DNA from 4 places in the Paenibacillus hexagrammi genome. Region 4 is predicted to be linked to each of the others. Evidence: a T-box and tRNA genes for the amino acid it is inferred to sense, from the RefSeq annotation. Region 4 holds a T-box; the other regions hold tRNA genes.
What was found. The T-box of region 4 lies ahead of ileS (isoleucine--tRNA ligase). A T-box ahead of a tRNA ligase gene usually reads a tRNA of that ligase, here a tRNA-Ile.
Positions count from the first base shown of each region.

Region 1: it encodes a tRNA-Ile, which carries the amino acid that the T-box ahead of ileS (isoleucine--tRNA ligase) is inferred to sense. The anticodon was not compared.
Region 2: it encodes a tRNA-Ile, which carries the amino acid that the T-box ahead of ileS (isoleucine--tRNA ligase) is inferred to sense. The anticodon was not compared.
Region 3: it encodes a tRNA-Ile, which carries the amino acid that the T-box ahead of ileS (isoleucine--tRNA ligase) is inferred to sense. The anticodon was not compared.

Region 1 is NZ_CP090978.1:2,014,030-2,018,457, forward strand. It holds gene L0M14_RS08650 (hypothetical protein) at 1-678, shown strand, start outside; gene L0M14_RS08655 (2'-5' RNA ligase family protein) at 845-1,357, opposite strand; gene L0M14_RS08660 (hypothetical protein) at 1,517-1,684, shown strand; tRNA gene L0M14_RS08665 (tRNA-Met) at 1,783-1,859, shown strand; tRNA gene L0M14_RS08670 (tRNA-Ile) at 1,874-1,947, shown strand; gene L0M14_RS08675 (hypothetical protein) at 2,124-3,254, opposite strand; gene L0M14_RS08680 (S-layer homology domain-containing protein) at 3,389-4,255, opposite strand.
Region 2 is NZ_CP090978.1:9,486-13,913, reverse strand. It holds rRNA gene L0M14_RS00095 (23S ribosomal RNA) at 1-949, opposite strand, end outside; tRNA gene L0M14_RS00090 (tRNA-Ala) at 1,168-1,243, opposite strand; tRNA gene L0M14_RS00085 (tRNA-Ile) at 1,266-1,342, opposite strand; rRNA gene rrf (5S ribosomal RNA) at 1,424-1,540, opposite strand; rRNA gene L0M14_RS00075 (16S ribosomal RNA) at 1,660-3,202, opposite strand; gene L0M14_RS00070 (regulator of G-protein signaling domain-containing protein) at 3,475-3,732, opposite strand; gene L0M14_RS00065 (stage II sporulation protein M) at 3,883-4,428, opposite strand, start outside.
Region 3 is NZ_CP090978.1:5,808,280-5,812,707, forward strand. It holds rRNA gene L0M14_RS26605 (23S ribosomal RNA) at 1-2,117, opposite strand, end outside; tRNA gene L0M14_RS26610 (tRNA-Ala) at 2,375-2,450, opposite strand; tRNA gene L0M14_RS26615 (tRNA-Ile) at 2,473-2,549, opposite strand; rRNA gene rrf (5S ribosomal RNA) at 2,631-2,747, opposite strand; rRNA gene L0M14_RS26625 (16S ribosomal RNA) at 2,865-4,406, opposite strand.
Region 4 is NZ_CP090978.1:2,466,755-2,471,182, reverse strand. It holds gene L0M14_RS10920 (pectate lyase family protein) at 1-37, shown strand, start outside; gene L0M14_RS10915 (hypothetical protein) at 353-1,567, shown strand; T-box leader at 1,656-1,914, shown strand; partial or broken gene ileS (isoleucine--tRNA ligase) at 1,965-4,428, shown strand, end outside.

The DNA of each region.
Region 1 (4,428 bases), 450 kb from region 4:
AATACGGCAGTCGCGAAGTTCAAAGTAACGAACAACAGCGACCGTCCGCTGCCGATTCCGAACATTCAGACCGAGTTGATCAGCAAGGATGGATATTCTTATATTGGAACTAGGCAGGCGAACACCGCTTCTGCAGTCGTACCTAAAGCTTCTTACATCGTTAGTTATGCGTTCTCGCTTCCAGCTTCCGAAACAGGTGAAGGCTTGAAAATGAACTTGTACAGCACGCAAACCACCGCGGATACGACGTATAAATCTCTGTTAGCTACAGCCAAGGTTCCGGTTCAAAAAGAAGAGTCCGATGATTCTGTGCTCAAAATGTATCCATATAATGTGAACATTCGAGACTGGTCGATCACTGCGTTGTTCCAGCCAACATCCTTCTTGTATAACTACAAGCTGAAGCTGGATTTGGATATTGAACAGGATAAGGCTGTAACAGTTGATGCCAACACTTCTAAGCTGCAATTTGACTTATATGATAATGATGGCAATCGCGTAGGCAGCACAACCGAAGCGTTAGCCGGAACCAATCGTCTATATAACGGCACGAATACGATTTCTTTGAATGTCAATTCAGGACAGCTTGACTTCCCGCTAACGGTTAAAATTTACGAAGTATTTACGACAGCAGCGGGAGATACTGCCAAGCGTTTCCTTACGGAATTTAAGCAGTAATTTGAAATTATGCCTTTCATTTAATGAAATTGAGGCAAGCAGCAATTATTAGGAATCTAACTTTTCATTCGATGTTATGTCTCTACATCTATTTTTTGAAAGTAACACAAAAGCCTCAAGCACTGTGTGATCAGCGCTTGAGGCTTTTTCATGTTTAAGTAATTCCTTAGCCGCGTAGTAAAAAAGTCTGATGGACCGTCCACGCTTCATTATCGGTTTGAAATAGGAGATGTACCCGGTCAACCTTTGATGTGAGATTCACTTTCCTGTTTTTCAGGCTTGAAAGTACATCATGCAGCTCGTCTGCGCCCAGCTCCTGACCGATCGTAAGGTGGGGGTTATAAGCGTACGGCTTTTCCGACTCCCTGCACACATCGGTACATATCGTGTTATGAAGCTTGATCATTTCCGTAGTATCGGACAGAGCCAAGTAAATGACATTATTTACTGGGTAAAACGATGAAAATCGGTTGAAGTGTATCTCGAACGGTTGAATCGATTTCGTGATTTGCTCTAGATGTGCGGCAGCAGCAGCAAGTTGATCTTCATTCCACTGTTCTTTTTCCTTGATCGTCAAATGGGGCTGGATCAGATTGTAGTGGGGATCGTACCGTTTTCTAAAACTATTGGCAGCGTCTTGGATTTCTTTGGACGGAAAAATGGCAATACCGCAATACATGGAACATACCTCCTTGTCGCTTGCTTGGTCTGTGTACTATTATACCGCTTTCCTGCTTTTTCTAAAACTGTACGGATGGAAAAAGAGCTTGGCTCATATCTGAGCACCTTAATGGTTAAGATAGGAATACAGACGAAGAATAAACGGAGTGATTATGAGATGAATTGGGTATATTGGGCAAAGCTATATGATTCTAAATTTCAAGCCGGCTGCCTCGCAAAAAGAATGGAGGAAGACTGGTGGATTTATGGATACGAGTGTCCGCAGGAAGTTGAAGTGTATAAATCGAAAAAAGGGCGGTTTGGTGTGAGGTACAGCACACAATAACGGAACGGATTGCATGTGGATTAATAGAGAAATAGTGCTTGACTTCACACTTGCGTGTAGTGTATATTTATTTTTGTCGCTGTTAGCGGCACTAACGACGCGGGGTGGAGCAGCCCGGTAGCTCGTCGGGCTCATAACCCGAAGGCCGCAGGTTCAAATCCTGCCCCCGCAACCAATTATCAAGTATGAGGGCCTATAGCTCAGTTGGTTAGAGCGGTCGGCTCATAACCGATTGGTCGGGGGTTCGAGTCCCTCTGGGCCCATACGAAAGAAACCTTTGCTAAGGACAGCGAAGGTTTTTATTTTTGTTCATTGTAAATCATCTAAGATGATTTTGGATTCGAATCTGGAGCGGATTGGCGGTCAAGTGAGCTGGAAATGCAAGAAATAGGGGAATAAACAAGGCGCCTTCTCTGAGAATGGCGCCTATACGTGCCGCTTATTTATTCATTTGGGCGCTGCGGATATACCAGCGCGACTCAGGCGAAACTCTTTCCAGGCGAAAGAGGATTCGCCTTGTTTGAAGCTTGCTCGAACGCTCTGGCGTAGCCGCCACTTCGACCTTGGTTTCGAATTCCAGGAGCCCGGAAGTATCCTGCTCCTGGAATTTGGACAGGCGGCGCATGCTGCGAACATGCACCGCCTGCTCTTGCCCCGTGGCGGCCTGCAGTAGGTGCAGGTCGCCTTGGTTGGCAGCAGCGATCCACACGTCGATCAGCTGCCAAGGCGTTAGCTTGCTCATGTACTCGCTGAGCAAGCCGGCGGCTTTGTGCACCATGACCTGGTGCGCAGGGTCAATGGAATGGGAGCCATGAGTCTCGCTCCCCAAAAAATGAATACAGAAATGACCCTTGAAGTCATTTCCGGGAATGCCATCGCCTCCATGCGGCATGCCGTGCATGGAGCCGGCTATCGTGCGGCCGTCAAGCCTCACTAGGACCGCTCTGCGGTCCCAGCTCCAATGGCCGCCGTAGATTTGCTTGAGCGTCGCGGAGTCCGTCTTGGTCAGCGGTTGTACATCCGCATGACTGCTGCCGGCGCGGCGCTGCCCCTGAAAGCGAAGTCCGCTTTCCAAATCTATGATTTCGAATTTGCTGTATTTGGGAAGCGCCATGCTTGCTTCTTTCCATGGCAGCATCTCTCCGTAATGCTTTGCCCGTAGAGCTAGCGTATGCTGCTTTAACTCTTCTTTGGTTCGGGATGATACCATCATGGTTTGTTTGTGAATAGGATCCACAACATCACCTTCCGGTGTTACGGCCCACTGCCTGGTTTGACCTGTTTGGGATTCATAGGAAATGACCGTATCGGGCAAAAGCGCCGCATCGTAAGAAGGCGATGTCTTGGCCTCATCCAGATCGCGAACTATTTTTTTATCCGTCCAGCTTTCTTCGGATTGATAGAGCGATTGTGGTGAGGTTTTGACAATCATGTGAATCTGGTTCGGATTGATCTGTTCCGTAGAAGCTTCGGCATTCAATGTCTGTCCTCCGTACGCCGAAGTCAAAGTCATGAACAGACATATGCCTGTACGTGCTGCTGTAAAGCCGAAAGATTGGAATCGAAACATCGAAATATGCCTCCTGAGTGAGGTGTAGTGAGTGTTGAAGCATTCTAGTGAAGTTTTTACTAAACATGTCGAATTTATGATAAAAAAAGACAAATCCCTAAGGACTTGTCTTCTTTTTCACATCTATAGCATGCTTATTCTTGCTTCAGCGTAATGGTATAAGAGGAGGCAACATACGTCTCGGCCGTAGGTTCGGTTATCACCTGAGCATACAGAGCAAGGGGATCGGGATCGGTCAGATGGTAACGGATTACCGCAGTGCCGTCAGTCTGGAAATCAATGCCTGTTATTTCGATTTTGTACCCAGCATGAGGCTTGGTGCCTCGGGACACGACAATTTTGTTCACGTCATCATTCACAGGTGTAGATGTAAAGGTAACGGACTGCTCTTGGACGGGCTGTTTATGGCTATTTACAAATTCAATCGCATTATAGAGCATTTCAGCTGCTTCAGAGCGGGTAATGGGAGTTTTGGGGTGAAAGGCTCCATTGTCAAGTTCGATCACCTTCATTTTCACCAAATCCTGGACTGCATTCATGGTTCCTTCTGAAAAAGCGTTCTCATCTTTCATGATGATCCACATTTTGTTCGTAACATAGGTTCCGGTATGCTGAATCGCCTGATACAAATTTGCTGCAAATTGCTCCCGAGTCATCTCGTCATCCGGCATCAAATCGCGGTTTAGCTCAATCCCGTTATGCGCCGCAATAATCATGGAAGGGGCGTACCAGGCATTGTCCGGTACATGAGAGTAGTAGTCACTGGCCTTCGGTTCTTTGATAAATCGAATGTTATCGATATTCAAGTGAAGCCCCTGCACAATTAGATGAACACCTTGGGCGATGGTCACATGCCCTTTGGGATTGAATAAATCGTCATCGATCCCGCTAACAATTCCTTCTTTTTGCAAGGCTTCGATTTTGCTCTGAGCCGGATCGCCTTCAATATCCGTAAAGGCAAACACACTCTGACAAAACGTACAAACAAGCGCGAACATCATTACTCCTAGTAAACTCCATCTTTTTTATCATTCTTATCACCTCTATTGCTACAGACGGACGATGATTGGAAATGTTGCACAAGCAGAAGCCTCTTTTACCATAAAATTTTGTGTTAAAATAGCAGTTGTATGCACAAGCGTTATACAAGTAGTTAAAAGAAAGAAGGTAGCGC
Region 2 (4,428 bases), 2.5 Mb from region 4:
ACTGGACTTGGTAACCCTTGGCGGGCCCCGCACCCAATCAGTGCTTTACCTCCACAACTCTTGATTCCGAGGCTAGCCCTAAAGCTATTTCGGGGAGAACCAGCTATCTCCGAGTTCGATTGGAATTTCTCCGCTACCCCCACCTCATCCCCGAATTTTTCAACATTCGTGGGTTCGGGCCTCCAGTGAGTGTTACCTCACCTTCACCCTGGACAGGGGTAGATCACACGGTTTCGGGTCTACGTCCACGTACTAAATCGCCCTATTCAGACTCGCTTTCGCTGCGGCTCCGTCTCTTCGACTTAACCTCGCACGGGAACGTAACTCGCCGGTTCATTCTACAAAAGGCACGCCATCACCCATAGAGAGGGCTCTGACTTCTTGTAAGCACACGGTTTCAGGTTCTTTTTCACTCCGCTTCCGCGGTGCTTTTCACCTTTCCCTCACGGTACTGCTTCACTATCGGTCGCTAGGTAGTATTTAGCCTTGGCAGATGGTCCTGCCGGATTCCGACGGGGTTTCACGTGTCCCGCCGTACTCAGGATCCCTCTAGGCATACGTTTGTTTTTGGCTACGGGGCTTTTACCCTCTTTGCCGAGCCTTTCCAGACTACTTCGCCTAACAAACTTTTGCCACGTTGAGGTCCTACAACCCCAAAGAGCAAGCTCCTTGGTTTGGGCTAATCCGCGTTCGCTCGCCGCTACTGACGGAATCACATTTTGTTTTCTTTTCCTCCAGGTACTTAGATGTTTCAGTTCCCTGGGTATGCCTCTCATGCAGCTATGTATTCACTGCATAGTAACTGCGCATTACCACAGTTGGGTTCCCCCATTCGGACATCCCCGGATCAAAGCCTGCTTACGGCTCCCCGAGGCATTTCGTCGTTCGCCACGTCCTTCTTCGGCTCCTAGCGCCTAGGCATCCTCCGTGTGCTCTTTCTAGCTTAACCAGCTAAAAATAACTTTCATTAACTGCTGTAACACAGTCAACGAAAAGGATTTCTAAGTTTCACGCTTTACGTTTCGTTTTCGTTATCTAGTTTTCAAGGAACAAGTATTGAGATTCCATGCTTTGTGATTCAAGTTCTTTACCACTTTTCAGCGGCGAAAGTTATCTTATCACAAACCACTTCGTCATTTCAAGTCGAATTTTATCGACTTTTTTTATTGGTGGAGCCAAGCGGGATCGAACCGCTGACCTCCTGCTTGCAAGGCAGGCGCTCTCCCAGCTGAGCTATGGCCCCATGCTATTATAAAAAAATCATATGGTGGGCCCTAGTGGACTCGAACCACCGACCTCACCCTTATCAGGGGTGCGCTCTAACCAGCTGAGCTAAGGGCCCATATCTATTAGGGTAATTACCCAAAATAAAAACCCACCTACAAGCTTTCGAAGCTTTCTCCGAAAGCTTGCTATGGGCTTCGCTTGGCAACGTTCTACTCTCCCAGAACCCTTCGGTTCAAGTACCATTGACGCTGGAGAGCTTAACGGTCGTGTTCGAGATGGGAACGCGTGGGTCCCCTCCGCCATCATCACCAAACGATTGCAGTTCTTTCAAACTGCCGAAAGGATTGACCTTTCAAAACTGAACACGAGTGAAGAAGCTGTTTGTGCTCTTAGAGCACTTGACTGGTTCGTTTCAGAACCGAGTCTCCATAGAAAGGAGGTGATCCAGCCGCACCTTCCGATACGGCTACCTTGTTACGACTTCACCCCAATCATCTACCCCACCTTCGGCGGCTGGCTCCTTGCGGTTACCTCACCGACTTCGGGTGTTGTAAACTCTCGTGGTGTGACGGGCGGTGTGTACAAGACCCGGGAACGTATTCACCGCGGCATGCTGATCCGCGATTACTAGCAATTCCGACTTCATGCAGGCGAGTTGCAGCCTGCAATCCGAACTGAGATCGCCTTTTTAGGATTGGCTCCAGATCGCTCCTTCGCTTCCCGTTGTAACGACCATTGTAGTACGTGTGTAGCCCAGGTCATAAGGGGCATGATGATTTGACGTCATCCCCACCTTCCTCCGGTTTGTCACCGGCAGTCATCTTAGAGTGCCCACCCGAAGTGCTGGCAACTAAGATCAAGGGTTGCGCTCGTTGCGGGACTTAACCCAACATCTCACGACACGAGCTGACGACAACCATGCACCACCTGTCTCCTCTGCCCCGAAGGGAAGCCCTATCTCTAGAGCGGTCAGAGGGATGTCAAGACCTGGTAAGGTTCTTCGCGTTGCTTCGAATTAAACCACATACTCCACTGCTTGTGCGGGTCCCCGTCAATTCCTTTGAGTTTCACTCTTGCGAGCGTACTCCCCAGGCGGAGTGCTTATTGTGTTTACTTCGGCACCAAGGGCATCGAAACCCCTAACACCTAGCACTCATCGTTTACGGCGTGGACTACCAGGGTATCTAATCCTGTTTGCTCCCCACGCTTTCGCGCCTCAGCGTCAGTTATAGGCCAGAAAGTCGCCTTCGCCACTGGTGTTCCTCCACATCTCTACGCATTTCACCGCTACACGTGGAATTCCACTTTCCTCTCCTACACTCAAGCCATCCAGTTTTCGATGCGAACCGGGGTTGAGCCCCGGGCTTAAACACCAAACTTAAATAGCCGCCTGCGCGCGCTTTACGCCCAATAATTCCGGACAACGCTTGCCCCCTACGTATTACCGCGGCTGCTGGCACGTAGTTAGCCGGGGCTTTCTTCTCCTATACCGTCACACAAAGGGCAGTTACCCCCCTGCTGTTCGTCTAGGGCAACAGAGCTTTACGATCCGAAAACCTTCATCACTCACGCGGCGTTGCTCCGTCAGACTTTCGTCCATTGCGGAAGATTCCCTACTGCTGCCTCCCGTAGGAGTCTGGGCCGTGTCTCAGTCCCAGTGTGGCCGTTCACCCTCTCAGGTCGGCTACGCATCGTCGCCTTGGTGAGCCGTTACCTCACCAACTAGCTAATGCGCCGCAGGCCCATCTGTAAGCCACAGCTTGCACCGTGTTTCATGATTTCTCCATGCAGAGAAACCAGCTATCCGGTCTTAGCTATCGTTTCCGATAGTTATCCCGATCTTACAGGCAGGTTGCCTACGTGTTACTCACCCGTCCGCCGCTAGCTTGTCCCCGAAGGGACAAGCCCGCTCGACTTGCATGTATTAGGCACGCCGCCAGCGTTCGTCCTGAGCCAGGATCAAACTCTCCAATAAGGTAAACCTATCGTTAAGCTGAATAGCTCAATGTTAAAGCTGACGAGATTTTGCAATCTCTTTGTTTAGAGTCGTTTACACGACTTGCTTTCTTCACTCGTTGTTCAGTTTTCAAAGAACAATTTCTCTTTTTAATTCCGCCACCTTTTCAGCGGCGACTTTTTCAATATACCACAGTGCCCAAGCTAATTGCAAGTACTTTTTTTAAAACATTTTATTTTTACAATTTCGCTGTTCTTCATTCCGAAGGGGCGAGATTTAAAATATCATATCTATAGAGGGCAAGTCAAGCTCCACCCTCTATTTTTTTCAACTTGATAACTACGGTTACGAGCATATTTTGATATTTCCTTAGGAGACGCAAGACGTGCATACATTCTAAAGATTACTTTGTATCTGGATTCTATCGCGCTTTTGATCTCCTGATCAATTCTTTTATCATTGAGATCGAATAGCATTTCATCCAATTCTTTGCGCAGTACATAGTCTAGCTCTCTGCATTCGCGTTCATTAAACAAGAATCCGAGCATAAATCCATTCTAACCCCTCTCGACTGTAAGTACAGACCCATTCATTAAGGATTTATGGCTTACAACAATACTTCAGCTTGGCTGACGCCTCTACTGCTTTACTGTTATGCTCAGATTTTCCCAATTTTATGATTGAAATTATTATTTTTTTTACAAATGCACCAACCAGTATGTCAATGTACTCTCGATGATAGCGGCCACGAAAAGCAAAATAACTATGAGCAGTGACAATGGCTTCGTTAATGTTAACACTCTCATTAGCTCAGTTCGAGCTGTACGGGCAGAGGTCGGCATAAGAGCCTGCAGAGCGGATTTACTCACCAAAACCCCAAGCTTCAATCCGTAAGCACAAGCCAGAAGTATTGTGGGTATTTCTATAATTCCATGAGGCAAGATTCCTTTGATGATGATTGTAAGTGTGTCCTCGTGTGTCTGCAGTGAGAGTACAAAACCCAATATCATGCCATTAGCCACAATCATAAACAAGGGCAGGATTCCGAATAAGAGACCTAAGAATATAAATATTATCGCTTTCAGGGCATTGTTTAGAAAAATCACGATAAAGAACCATACCTGTGCATGTTCCTTCCCGGTTAGTGATTCGCTTATTTTCTTAATACCACTAAGTTGGTTATTTAGAAAGACAGAAAAGGAATCTGAATAAGCCCAACCCAAATAGAAACTAAACGCGAACAC
Region 3 (4,428 bases), 3.2 Mb from region 4:
TCAAGCTGCAGTAAAGCTCCATGGGGTCTTTCCGTCTTGTCGCGGGTAACCTGCATCTTCACAGGTATTAAAATTTCACCGGATCTCTCGTTGAGACAGCGCCCAAGTCGTTACGCCATTCGTGCGGGTCAGAATTTACCTGACAAGGAATTTCGCTACCTTAGGACCGTTATAGTTACGGCCGCCGTTTACTGGGGCTTCGGTTCACAGCTTCGGGGTAAACCCCTAACCGCTCCCCTTAACCTTCCAGCACCGGGCAGGCGTCAGCCCGTATACTTCGCCTTGCGGCTTCGCACAGACCTGTGTTTTTGCTAAACAGTCGCTTGGGCCTTTTCACTGCGGCCCCCTCGGGCTATTCACCCTACCGAGGCACCCCTTCTCCCGAAGTTACGGGGTCATTTTGCCGAGTTCCTTAACGAGAGTTCTTCCGCGCGCCTTAGAATTCTCTTCTCGCCCACCTGTGTCGGTTTGCGGTACGGGCACCTTCGCCTGGCTAGAAGCTTTTCTTGGCAGTGTGAAATCATGACCTTCGGTACTATAAGTTTCCCTCCCCATCACAGCCCAGCCTTAACGGTGTGCGGATTTGCCTACACACCAGCCTCACTGCTTGGACGAGCATCCATCAGCTCGCGTCACTATCCTTCTGCGTCACTCCATTGCTCATAACGGCTACGGTGGTACAGGAATATCAACCTGTTGTCCATCGACTACGCCTTTCGGCCTCGCCTTAGGTCCCGACTGACCCTGAGCGGACGAACCTTCCTCAGGAACCCTTAGGCTTTCGGCGGATCAGATTCTCACTGATCTTTTCGTTACTTATACCGGCATTCTCACTTGTATGCGCTCCACCTGTCCTTACGGTCAGACTTCAACGTACATACAACGCTCCCCTACCCAAGTACTTACGTACATGCCATAGCTTCGGTGGCGTGTTTAGCCCCGTTACATTTTCGGCGCAGAGTCACTCGACCAGTGAGCTATTACGCACTCTTTCAATGGTGGCTGCTTCTAAGCCAACATCCTGGTTGTCTGTGCAACTCCACATCCTTTCCCACTTAACACACACTTGGGGACCTTAGCTGATGGTCTGGGCTGTTTCCCTTTTGACAATGGATCTTAGCACTCACTGTCTGACTCCCGGATATGAGTTTGTGGCATTCAGAGTTTGACTGGACTTGGTAACCCTTGGCGGGCCCCGCACCCAATCAGTGCTTTACCTCCACAACTCTTGATTCCGAGGCTAGCCCTAAAGCTATTTCGGGGAGAACCAGCTATCTCCGAGTTCGATTGGAATTTCTCCGCTACCCCCACCTCATCCCCGAATTTTTCAACATTCGTGGGTTCGGGCCTCCAGTGAGTGTTACCTCACCTTCACCCTGGACAGGGGTAGATCACACGGTTTCGGGTCTACGTCCACGTACTAAAGCGCCCTATTCAGACTCGCTTTCGCTGCGGCTCCGTCTCTTCGACTTAACCTCGCACGGGAACGTAACTCGCCGGTTCATTCTACAAAAGGCACGCCATCACCCATAAAGAGGGCTCTGACTTCTTGTAAGCACACGGTTTCAGGTTCTTTTTCACTCCGCTTCCGCGGTGCTTTTCACCTTTCCCTCACGGTACTGCTTCACTATCGGTCGCTAGGTAGTATTTAGCCTTGGCAGATGGTCCTGCCGGATTCCGACGGGGTTTCACGTGTCCCGCCGTACTCAGGATCCCTCTAGGCATACGTTTGTTTTTGGTTACGGGGCTTTTACCCTCTTTGCCGAGCCTTTCCAGACTACTTCACCTAACAAACTTTTGCCACGTTGAGGTCCTACAACCCCAAGGAGCAAGCTCCTTGGTTTGGGCTAATCCGCGTTCGCTCGCCGCTACTGACGGAATCACATTTTGTTTTCTTTTCCTCCAGGTACTTAGATGTTTCAGTTCCCTGGGTATGCCTCTCATGCAGCTATGTATTCACTGCATAGTAACTGCGCATTACCACAGCTGGGTTCCCCCATTCGGACATCCCCGGCTCAAAGCCTGCTTACGGCTCCCCGAGGCATTTCGTCGTTCGCCACGTCCTTCTTCGGCTCCTAGCGCCTAGGCATCCTCCGTGTGCTCTTTCTAGCTTAACCAGCTAAAAATAACTTTCATTAACTGCTGTAACACAGTCAACGAAAAGGATTTCTAAGTTTCACGCTTTACGTCTGTTGACAATTTATCTAAGCTGCGCCTAGAGAGATTGCAACTGTTTCGTTATCTAGTTTTCAAGGAACAAGTATTGAGATTCCATGCTTTGTGATTCAAGTTCTTTACCACTTTTCAGCGGCGAAAGTTATCTTATCACAAACCACTTCGTCATTTCAAGTCGAATTTTATCGACTTTTTTTATTGGTGGAGCCAAGCGGGATCGAACCGCTGACCTCCTGCTTGCAAGGCAGGCGCTCTCCCAGCTGAGCTATGGCCCCATGCTATTATAAAAAAATCATATGGTGGGCCCTAGTGGACTCGAACCACCGACCTCACCCTTATCAGGGGTGCGCTCTAACCAGCTGAGCTAAGGGCCCATATCTATACGGGTAATTACCCAAAATAAAAACCCACCTACAAGCTTTCGAAGCTTTCTCCGAAAGCTTGCTATGGGCTTCGCTTGGCAACGTTCTACTCTCCCAGAACCCTTCGGTTCAAGTACCATTGACGCTGGAGGGCTTAACGGTCGTGTTCGAGATGGGAACGCGTGGGTCCCCTCCGCCATCATCACCAAACGATTGCAGTTCTTTCAAACTGCCGAAAGGATTGACCTTTCAAAACTGAACACGAGTGAAGAAGCTGTTTGTGCTTTACGCACTTGACTGGTTCGTTGCAGAACCGAGTCTCCATAGAAAGGAGGTGATCCAGCCGCACCTTCCGATACGGCTACCTTGTTACGACTTCACCCCAATCATCTACCCCACCTTCGGCGGCTGGCTCCTTGCGGTTACCTCACCGACTTCGGGTGTTGTAAACTCTCGTGGTGTGACGGGCGGTGTGTACAAGACCCGGGAACGTATTCACCGCGGCATGCTGATCCGCGATTACTAGCAATTCCGACTTCATGCAGGCGAGTTGCAGCCTGCAATCCGAACTGAGATCGCCTTTTTAGGATTGGCTCCAGATCGCTCCTTCGCTTCCCGTTGTAACGACCATTGTAGTACGTGTGTAGCCCAGGTCATAAGGGGCATGATGATTTGACGTCATCCCCACCTTCCTCCGGTTTGTCACCGGCAGTCATCTTAGAGTGCCCACCCGAAGTGCTGGCAACTAAGATCAAGGGTTGCGCTCGTTGCGGGACTTAACCCAACATCTCACGACACGAGCTGACGACAACCATGCACCACCTGTCTCCTCTGCCCCGAAGGGAAGCCCTATCTCTAGAGCGGTCAGAGGGATGTCAAGACCTGGTAAGGTTCTTCGCGTTGCTTCGAATTAAACCACATACTCCACTGCTTGTGCGGGTCCCCGTCAATTCCTTTGAGTTTCACTCTTGCGAGCGTACTCCCCAGGCGGCATGCTTACTGTGTTTACTTCGGCACCGAGGAATCGAATCCCCGACACCTAGCATGCATCGTTTACGGCGTGGACTACCAGGGTATCTAATCCTGTTTGCTCCCCACGCTTTCGCGCCTCAGCGTCAGTTATAGGCCAGAAAGTCGCCTTCGCCACTGGTGTTCCTCCACATCTCTACGCATTTCACCGCTACACGTGGAATTCCACTTTCCTCTCCTACACTCAAGCCATCCAGTTTTCGATGCGAACCGGGGTTGAGCCCCGGGCTTAAACACCAAACTTAAATAGCCGCCTGCGCGCGCTTTACGCCCAATAATTCCGGACAACGCTTGCCCCCTACGTATTACCGCGGCTGCTGGCACGTAGTTAGCCGGGGCTTTCTTCTCCTATACCGTCACACAAAGGGCAGTTACTCCCCCTGCTGTTCGTCTAGGGCAACAGAGCTTTACGATCCGAAAACCTTCATCACTCACGCGGCGTTGCTCCGTCAGACTTTCGTCCATTGCGGAAGATTCCCTACTGCTGCCTCCCGTAGGAGTCTGGGCCGTGTCTCAGTCCCAGTGTGGCCGTTCACCCTCTCAGGTCGGCTACGCATCGTCGCCTTGGTGAGCCGTTACCTCACCAACTAGCTAATGCGCCGCAGGCCCATCTGTAAGCCACAGCTTGCACCGTGTTTCATGATCTCTCCATGCAGAGAAACCAGCTATCCGGTCTTAGCTATCGTTTCCGATAGTTATCCCGGTCTTACAGGCAGGTTGCCTACGTGTTACTCACCCGTCCGCCGCTAGCTTGTCCCCGAAGGGACAAGCCCGCTCGACTTGCATGTATTAGGCACGCCGCCAGCGTTCGTCCTGAGCCAGGATCAAACTCTCCAATAAGGTAAACCTATTGTTAAGCTGA
Region 4 (4,428 bases):
TGTCATAGATGAAGTGAGTTCGGAAGGCGACAAGTAGGGTGAAGTTGAAATGAAACTTGATAACCTGAGAAAAATGATATAGAAACTTGTCCGGCGATGAATTCGCAATAGGGGCTCTGAGAACAGCGCCCGACTTATACCAATCATCAAAGTTTATCTTTTTCTAAAGATAGACTTTTTTTGTTTGGAGAATTATGATATTTAAAGGAAATAAAGGAATAGATTCGCAATAATAGCTTCGGCAAGGAGGAGTATAACTTGAGTAACATGGATCCTCTCCTCGATAAGCGCTTTCACAAAGTTGTAATCTTGCAAATATGCAATCGCGCAGATTAAATAAGTAGAAGAAAGGATGATGGAAGTGCCCAATGATAGCCACGCTCGCCCACCTGCTTCTGTTAGAGAAGCCGGTCGTTATCCCATCGACCTTACGGGACCACACAGCCACACTCTTGTCATTGAGCCCGGTGTAGGCAGCCTATCTATCGGACCGCCAAACTTGGGAAAAAAAGTGGACCTTCACGTCGAGCCGTACGAAGGCATCGATTGGACCGTATTCGATGCCTTCGCTACGCCGTCGGGCTCGCCCTGGCCGCGATTTCTATACTATACAGGAAGTGATATGGGCTTCTTGGAGTGGTCGCGGAAACGGATTATTGAAGAGATGACGTGGACTCCGATATTGTCTGCGGATACGGTGGCGGACGCAAGCCAGTCCATTTTGCATGGCGTTCATATCGATATGAGCCAGTCCGGAGGACATCTGAGCTTGAAGCTTCCGAATAGACCTATTCGATTAAACGTGTCCGGCGATCTATCACGCTTCTCGGCTACTGGCTGTATGCCGTATTCATTGTCACTGGCGCCTCGCACCAGCCGGCGCAAGAGTGATCCTCCTTTCATACTGCCCGATCTAGGTGAATTGCACCAAGCGACGAGCTTGGCATTGCACAATACGCCGTTGGGACAGCCCATCTCTCTGAGCTGCTTAGAGTGCTTCCCAAACCTGAACTCACTGAGTTTAAGGGGGAACTTCTGTGATTTGGATTTGTTGGCTCATCAAGCCCGGTTAACGAACCTGGAGCTGCGCTTCATGCCAGATCTGGGGGATTTGCCTCCCTTGAACGCATGGCCGTTGCTTGACAGATTTATCGCCTACAATGTGGAGGAGATCTCGGGTAAGCGCCTTAAGCAGCAAATGAAAACACGCGCTACAACCCGCCCTTGGACAGACCATGCTTCAGTGAGCCAATTGCGAAAGCCCGAGTGGTGGACGACTGAATTTGGCCGCCCTTTCTCGGCATGGCCTAAACGTCTGGCCAAGCTGGCAAACGAAGCTTACAACGATGCTCAGGCGACCTTGGCCAAGGCCCGCAACTTATCGGATGCCGAGGCAGCTATTACCTCTTTCACCGTGCGCTTCAATAGCCTAAAAGGCATCGAAACCACCGAAAGGGAAGACCTAGCCGAAGCAGTCTGGCAACTCAGCCAGTCCGACCATAAGATCGGCCAGCCCATAACAGTGGAGATGGCTCAACGCTGGTTCGATCATGCACGAGATTATTGATGAAATAGAGACAATAAGCGATTTAGTATCGTTAGAATTGACATTTTGTTGAAACTGCTGTAAAACTTAATTAATTGAATACCCTTATTCAAATTCATTGACGAGAAAGAGTACGTTAAACCCCTTGTTCCCCAGAGAGTTGGCCTTGTGCTGAAAGCCAATGTTCAAGAGTTAGCGGAAAATCCTCTCCGAGAAGGAAAGCTGAAGAAGTTGAACTAAGCTAACCCGGGATCCTGCCGTTACAAAGGACGCGTATGATGGTGCGTAGTAGGAGGTGCCGTAAGATGATCTAATGATGATCTTTACGGAACAAGGGTGGTATCGCGAGATGAAATCTCGTCCCTTACGGGGCGGGATTTTTTTGTTTTCAGAACTATAGGGAGAAGGGATGATAGAAGTGAGAAGAGTTGATGTAAAAGAGAAGGCAAGGACTCGTGAATTACGAGTTCTTGAACAGTGGAAACAACAGGAGACTTTCCGAAAATCGATCGAAAACCGAAAAGGAAAACCGAATTTTGTTTTTTATGAGGGACCACCTACTGCAAACGGTAAACCGCATATTGGGCACGTGCTTGGCCGTGTTATGAAAGATTTTATCTGCCGCTACAAAACTATGTCCGGTTTCCGTGTCGTTCGCAAAGCCGGATGGGATACGCACGGCCTTCCTGTTGAGCTAGGCGTTGAGAAGCAACTGGGGATCTCAGGCAAACAAGAGATCGAAAAGTACGGCATTGCTGAATTTGTTACGAGATGTAAAGACAGTGTATTCGAGTATGAAAAGCAGTGGCGGGAGCTGACCGAAGCGATTGGCTATTGGACGGATATGGATCATCCATACATCACACTAACGAACGATTATATCGAGAGCGTATGGCATGTTTTATCCGTCATTCATAACAAAGGATTATTATACCGAGGGCATCGTGTCAGTCCTTATTGCCCGGATTGCCAAACGACTCTCAGCTCTCACGAGGTAGCACAGGGCTATGAGGATGTCAAGGATTTGAGCGCCACGGTCAAATTTAAGAGCAAGCAAAGCAGGGACATATTTCTAGCTTGGACGACAACCCCCTGGACGCTACCCGCAAATATTGCACTGGCGGTAAATAAGAATATGGATTACGTAAGAGTGAAGCATCATGGTGAAGTGTATATTGTCGCGGAGAAGCTGGTGGAGAAGGTTCTAAAGGCAGATTACGAGATCTTGTCTACGCATAAGGGCTCGGAATGGATAGGGATTCCCTATGAGCCGCCATTCGGTTATATGGAGGTCAACAAAGGACATATCGTTGTGGATGCCGATTATGTCAGTGATACAAGCGGCACCGGGATTGTTCATATTGCCCCTGCACATGGGGAGGACGACTACCGCACGGCCAAGCAGCACATGCTTGATTTCGTGAATGTCGTCAATTCTGCAGGCTGTTATACCGAACAGGTTACGGACTATACGGGTCGTTTCGTCAAGGATTGCGACATCGATATTGTGAAATATTTGTCCGAACGCGGCTTGTTGTTTTCCAAGGAACGTTACGAGCATAGCTATCCCTTCTGCTGGCGCTGCAAGTCTCCGCTGCTCTACTATGCAATGGAAAGCTGGTTTATCAAAACGACTGCTGTGAAAGAACAACTGCTCGAAAATAACAAAAATATTAGCTGGTATCCATCGCATCTCCAAGAAGGGCGTTTTGGAAAATTTCTGGAGGAGCTCATCGATTGGAACATCAGCCGAAACCGCTATTGGGGTACGCCGCTTAATGTATGGGTATGCGGGGGTGTGGCTCCGAGTATGCACCTGGCAGCGTGAAGGAGCTGATGGAGAAGTCGGTACATCCGATAGAAGGGAACTTGGAACTGCATAAACCGTATGTGGACGAAATTGTTCTGCACTGTTCCTGTGGCGGGAGGATGCACAGAACGCCTGAAGTTATCGATGTCTGGTTTGACAGTGGATCGATGCCGTTTGCGCAGTACCATCATCCGTTCGGGGATGAGAAGCAATTCCATGAACAGTACCCTGCGGATATCATTTGCGAGGGAATAGACCAGACAAGAGGTTGGTTCTTCAGCCTACTGGCCGTCTCTACCCTCTATAATGGTAAATCTCCTTATAAAGCCGTTCTTTCAACGGGTCATGTGCTGGATGAAAGCGGCCAAAAGATGTCCAAGAGCAAAGGGAACGTCATCGACCCTTGGGAAATCATCGAAGAGTTCGGCACCGATGCTTTCCGCTGGGCCTTGCTGTCCGACAGTGCTCCGTGGAACAGCAAGCGTTTCTCGAAACAAATCGTAGCTGAAGCGAAGTCGAAAGTAATCGACACCATGGTTAATGTTCATTCGTTTTATACGCTATACGCGTCGATTGATCAATATAAGAAGGAAGAGCATCCGAAGATGGCTTCAGGGAACGAATTGGACCGCTGGATATTGTCGAGGCTGAACAGCACGTTGAAGGAGGTTACGAAAGGTCTCGAAGTAAACGACTTTCTGAATCCGGCGAAGCACATCGAAGTGTTGATCGATGATCTCAGCAATTGGTTCATCCGCCGTTCGCGCGACCGTTTCTGGGGCAGCGAAATGACCGTGGATAAGCTATCGGCTTATCAGACCTTGGAGGAAGTATTGCTGACGATGGCCCGAATGATGGCTCCCTATACACCGTTTCTTGCAGAAGATATTTTCGGTAACCTTGGTGGAAAGGGAAGCGTTCATCTGATGGATTATCCGAAAGTGGATGAATCCACCATAAATCAAGGGCTGGAAGCTGAGATGGAAACCGTGAGACAGATCGTCGAGCTGGCAAGAAGCATTCGGAATGAAACGGGAATGAAGACGCGGCAGCCGTTATCGGAGCTCATTGT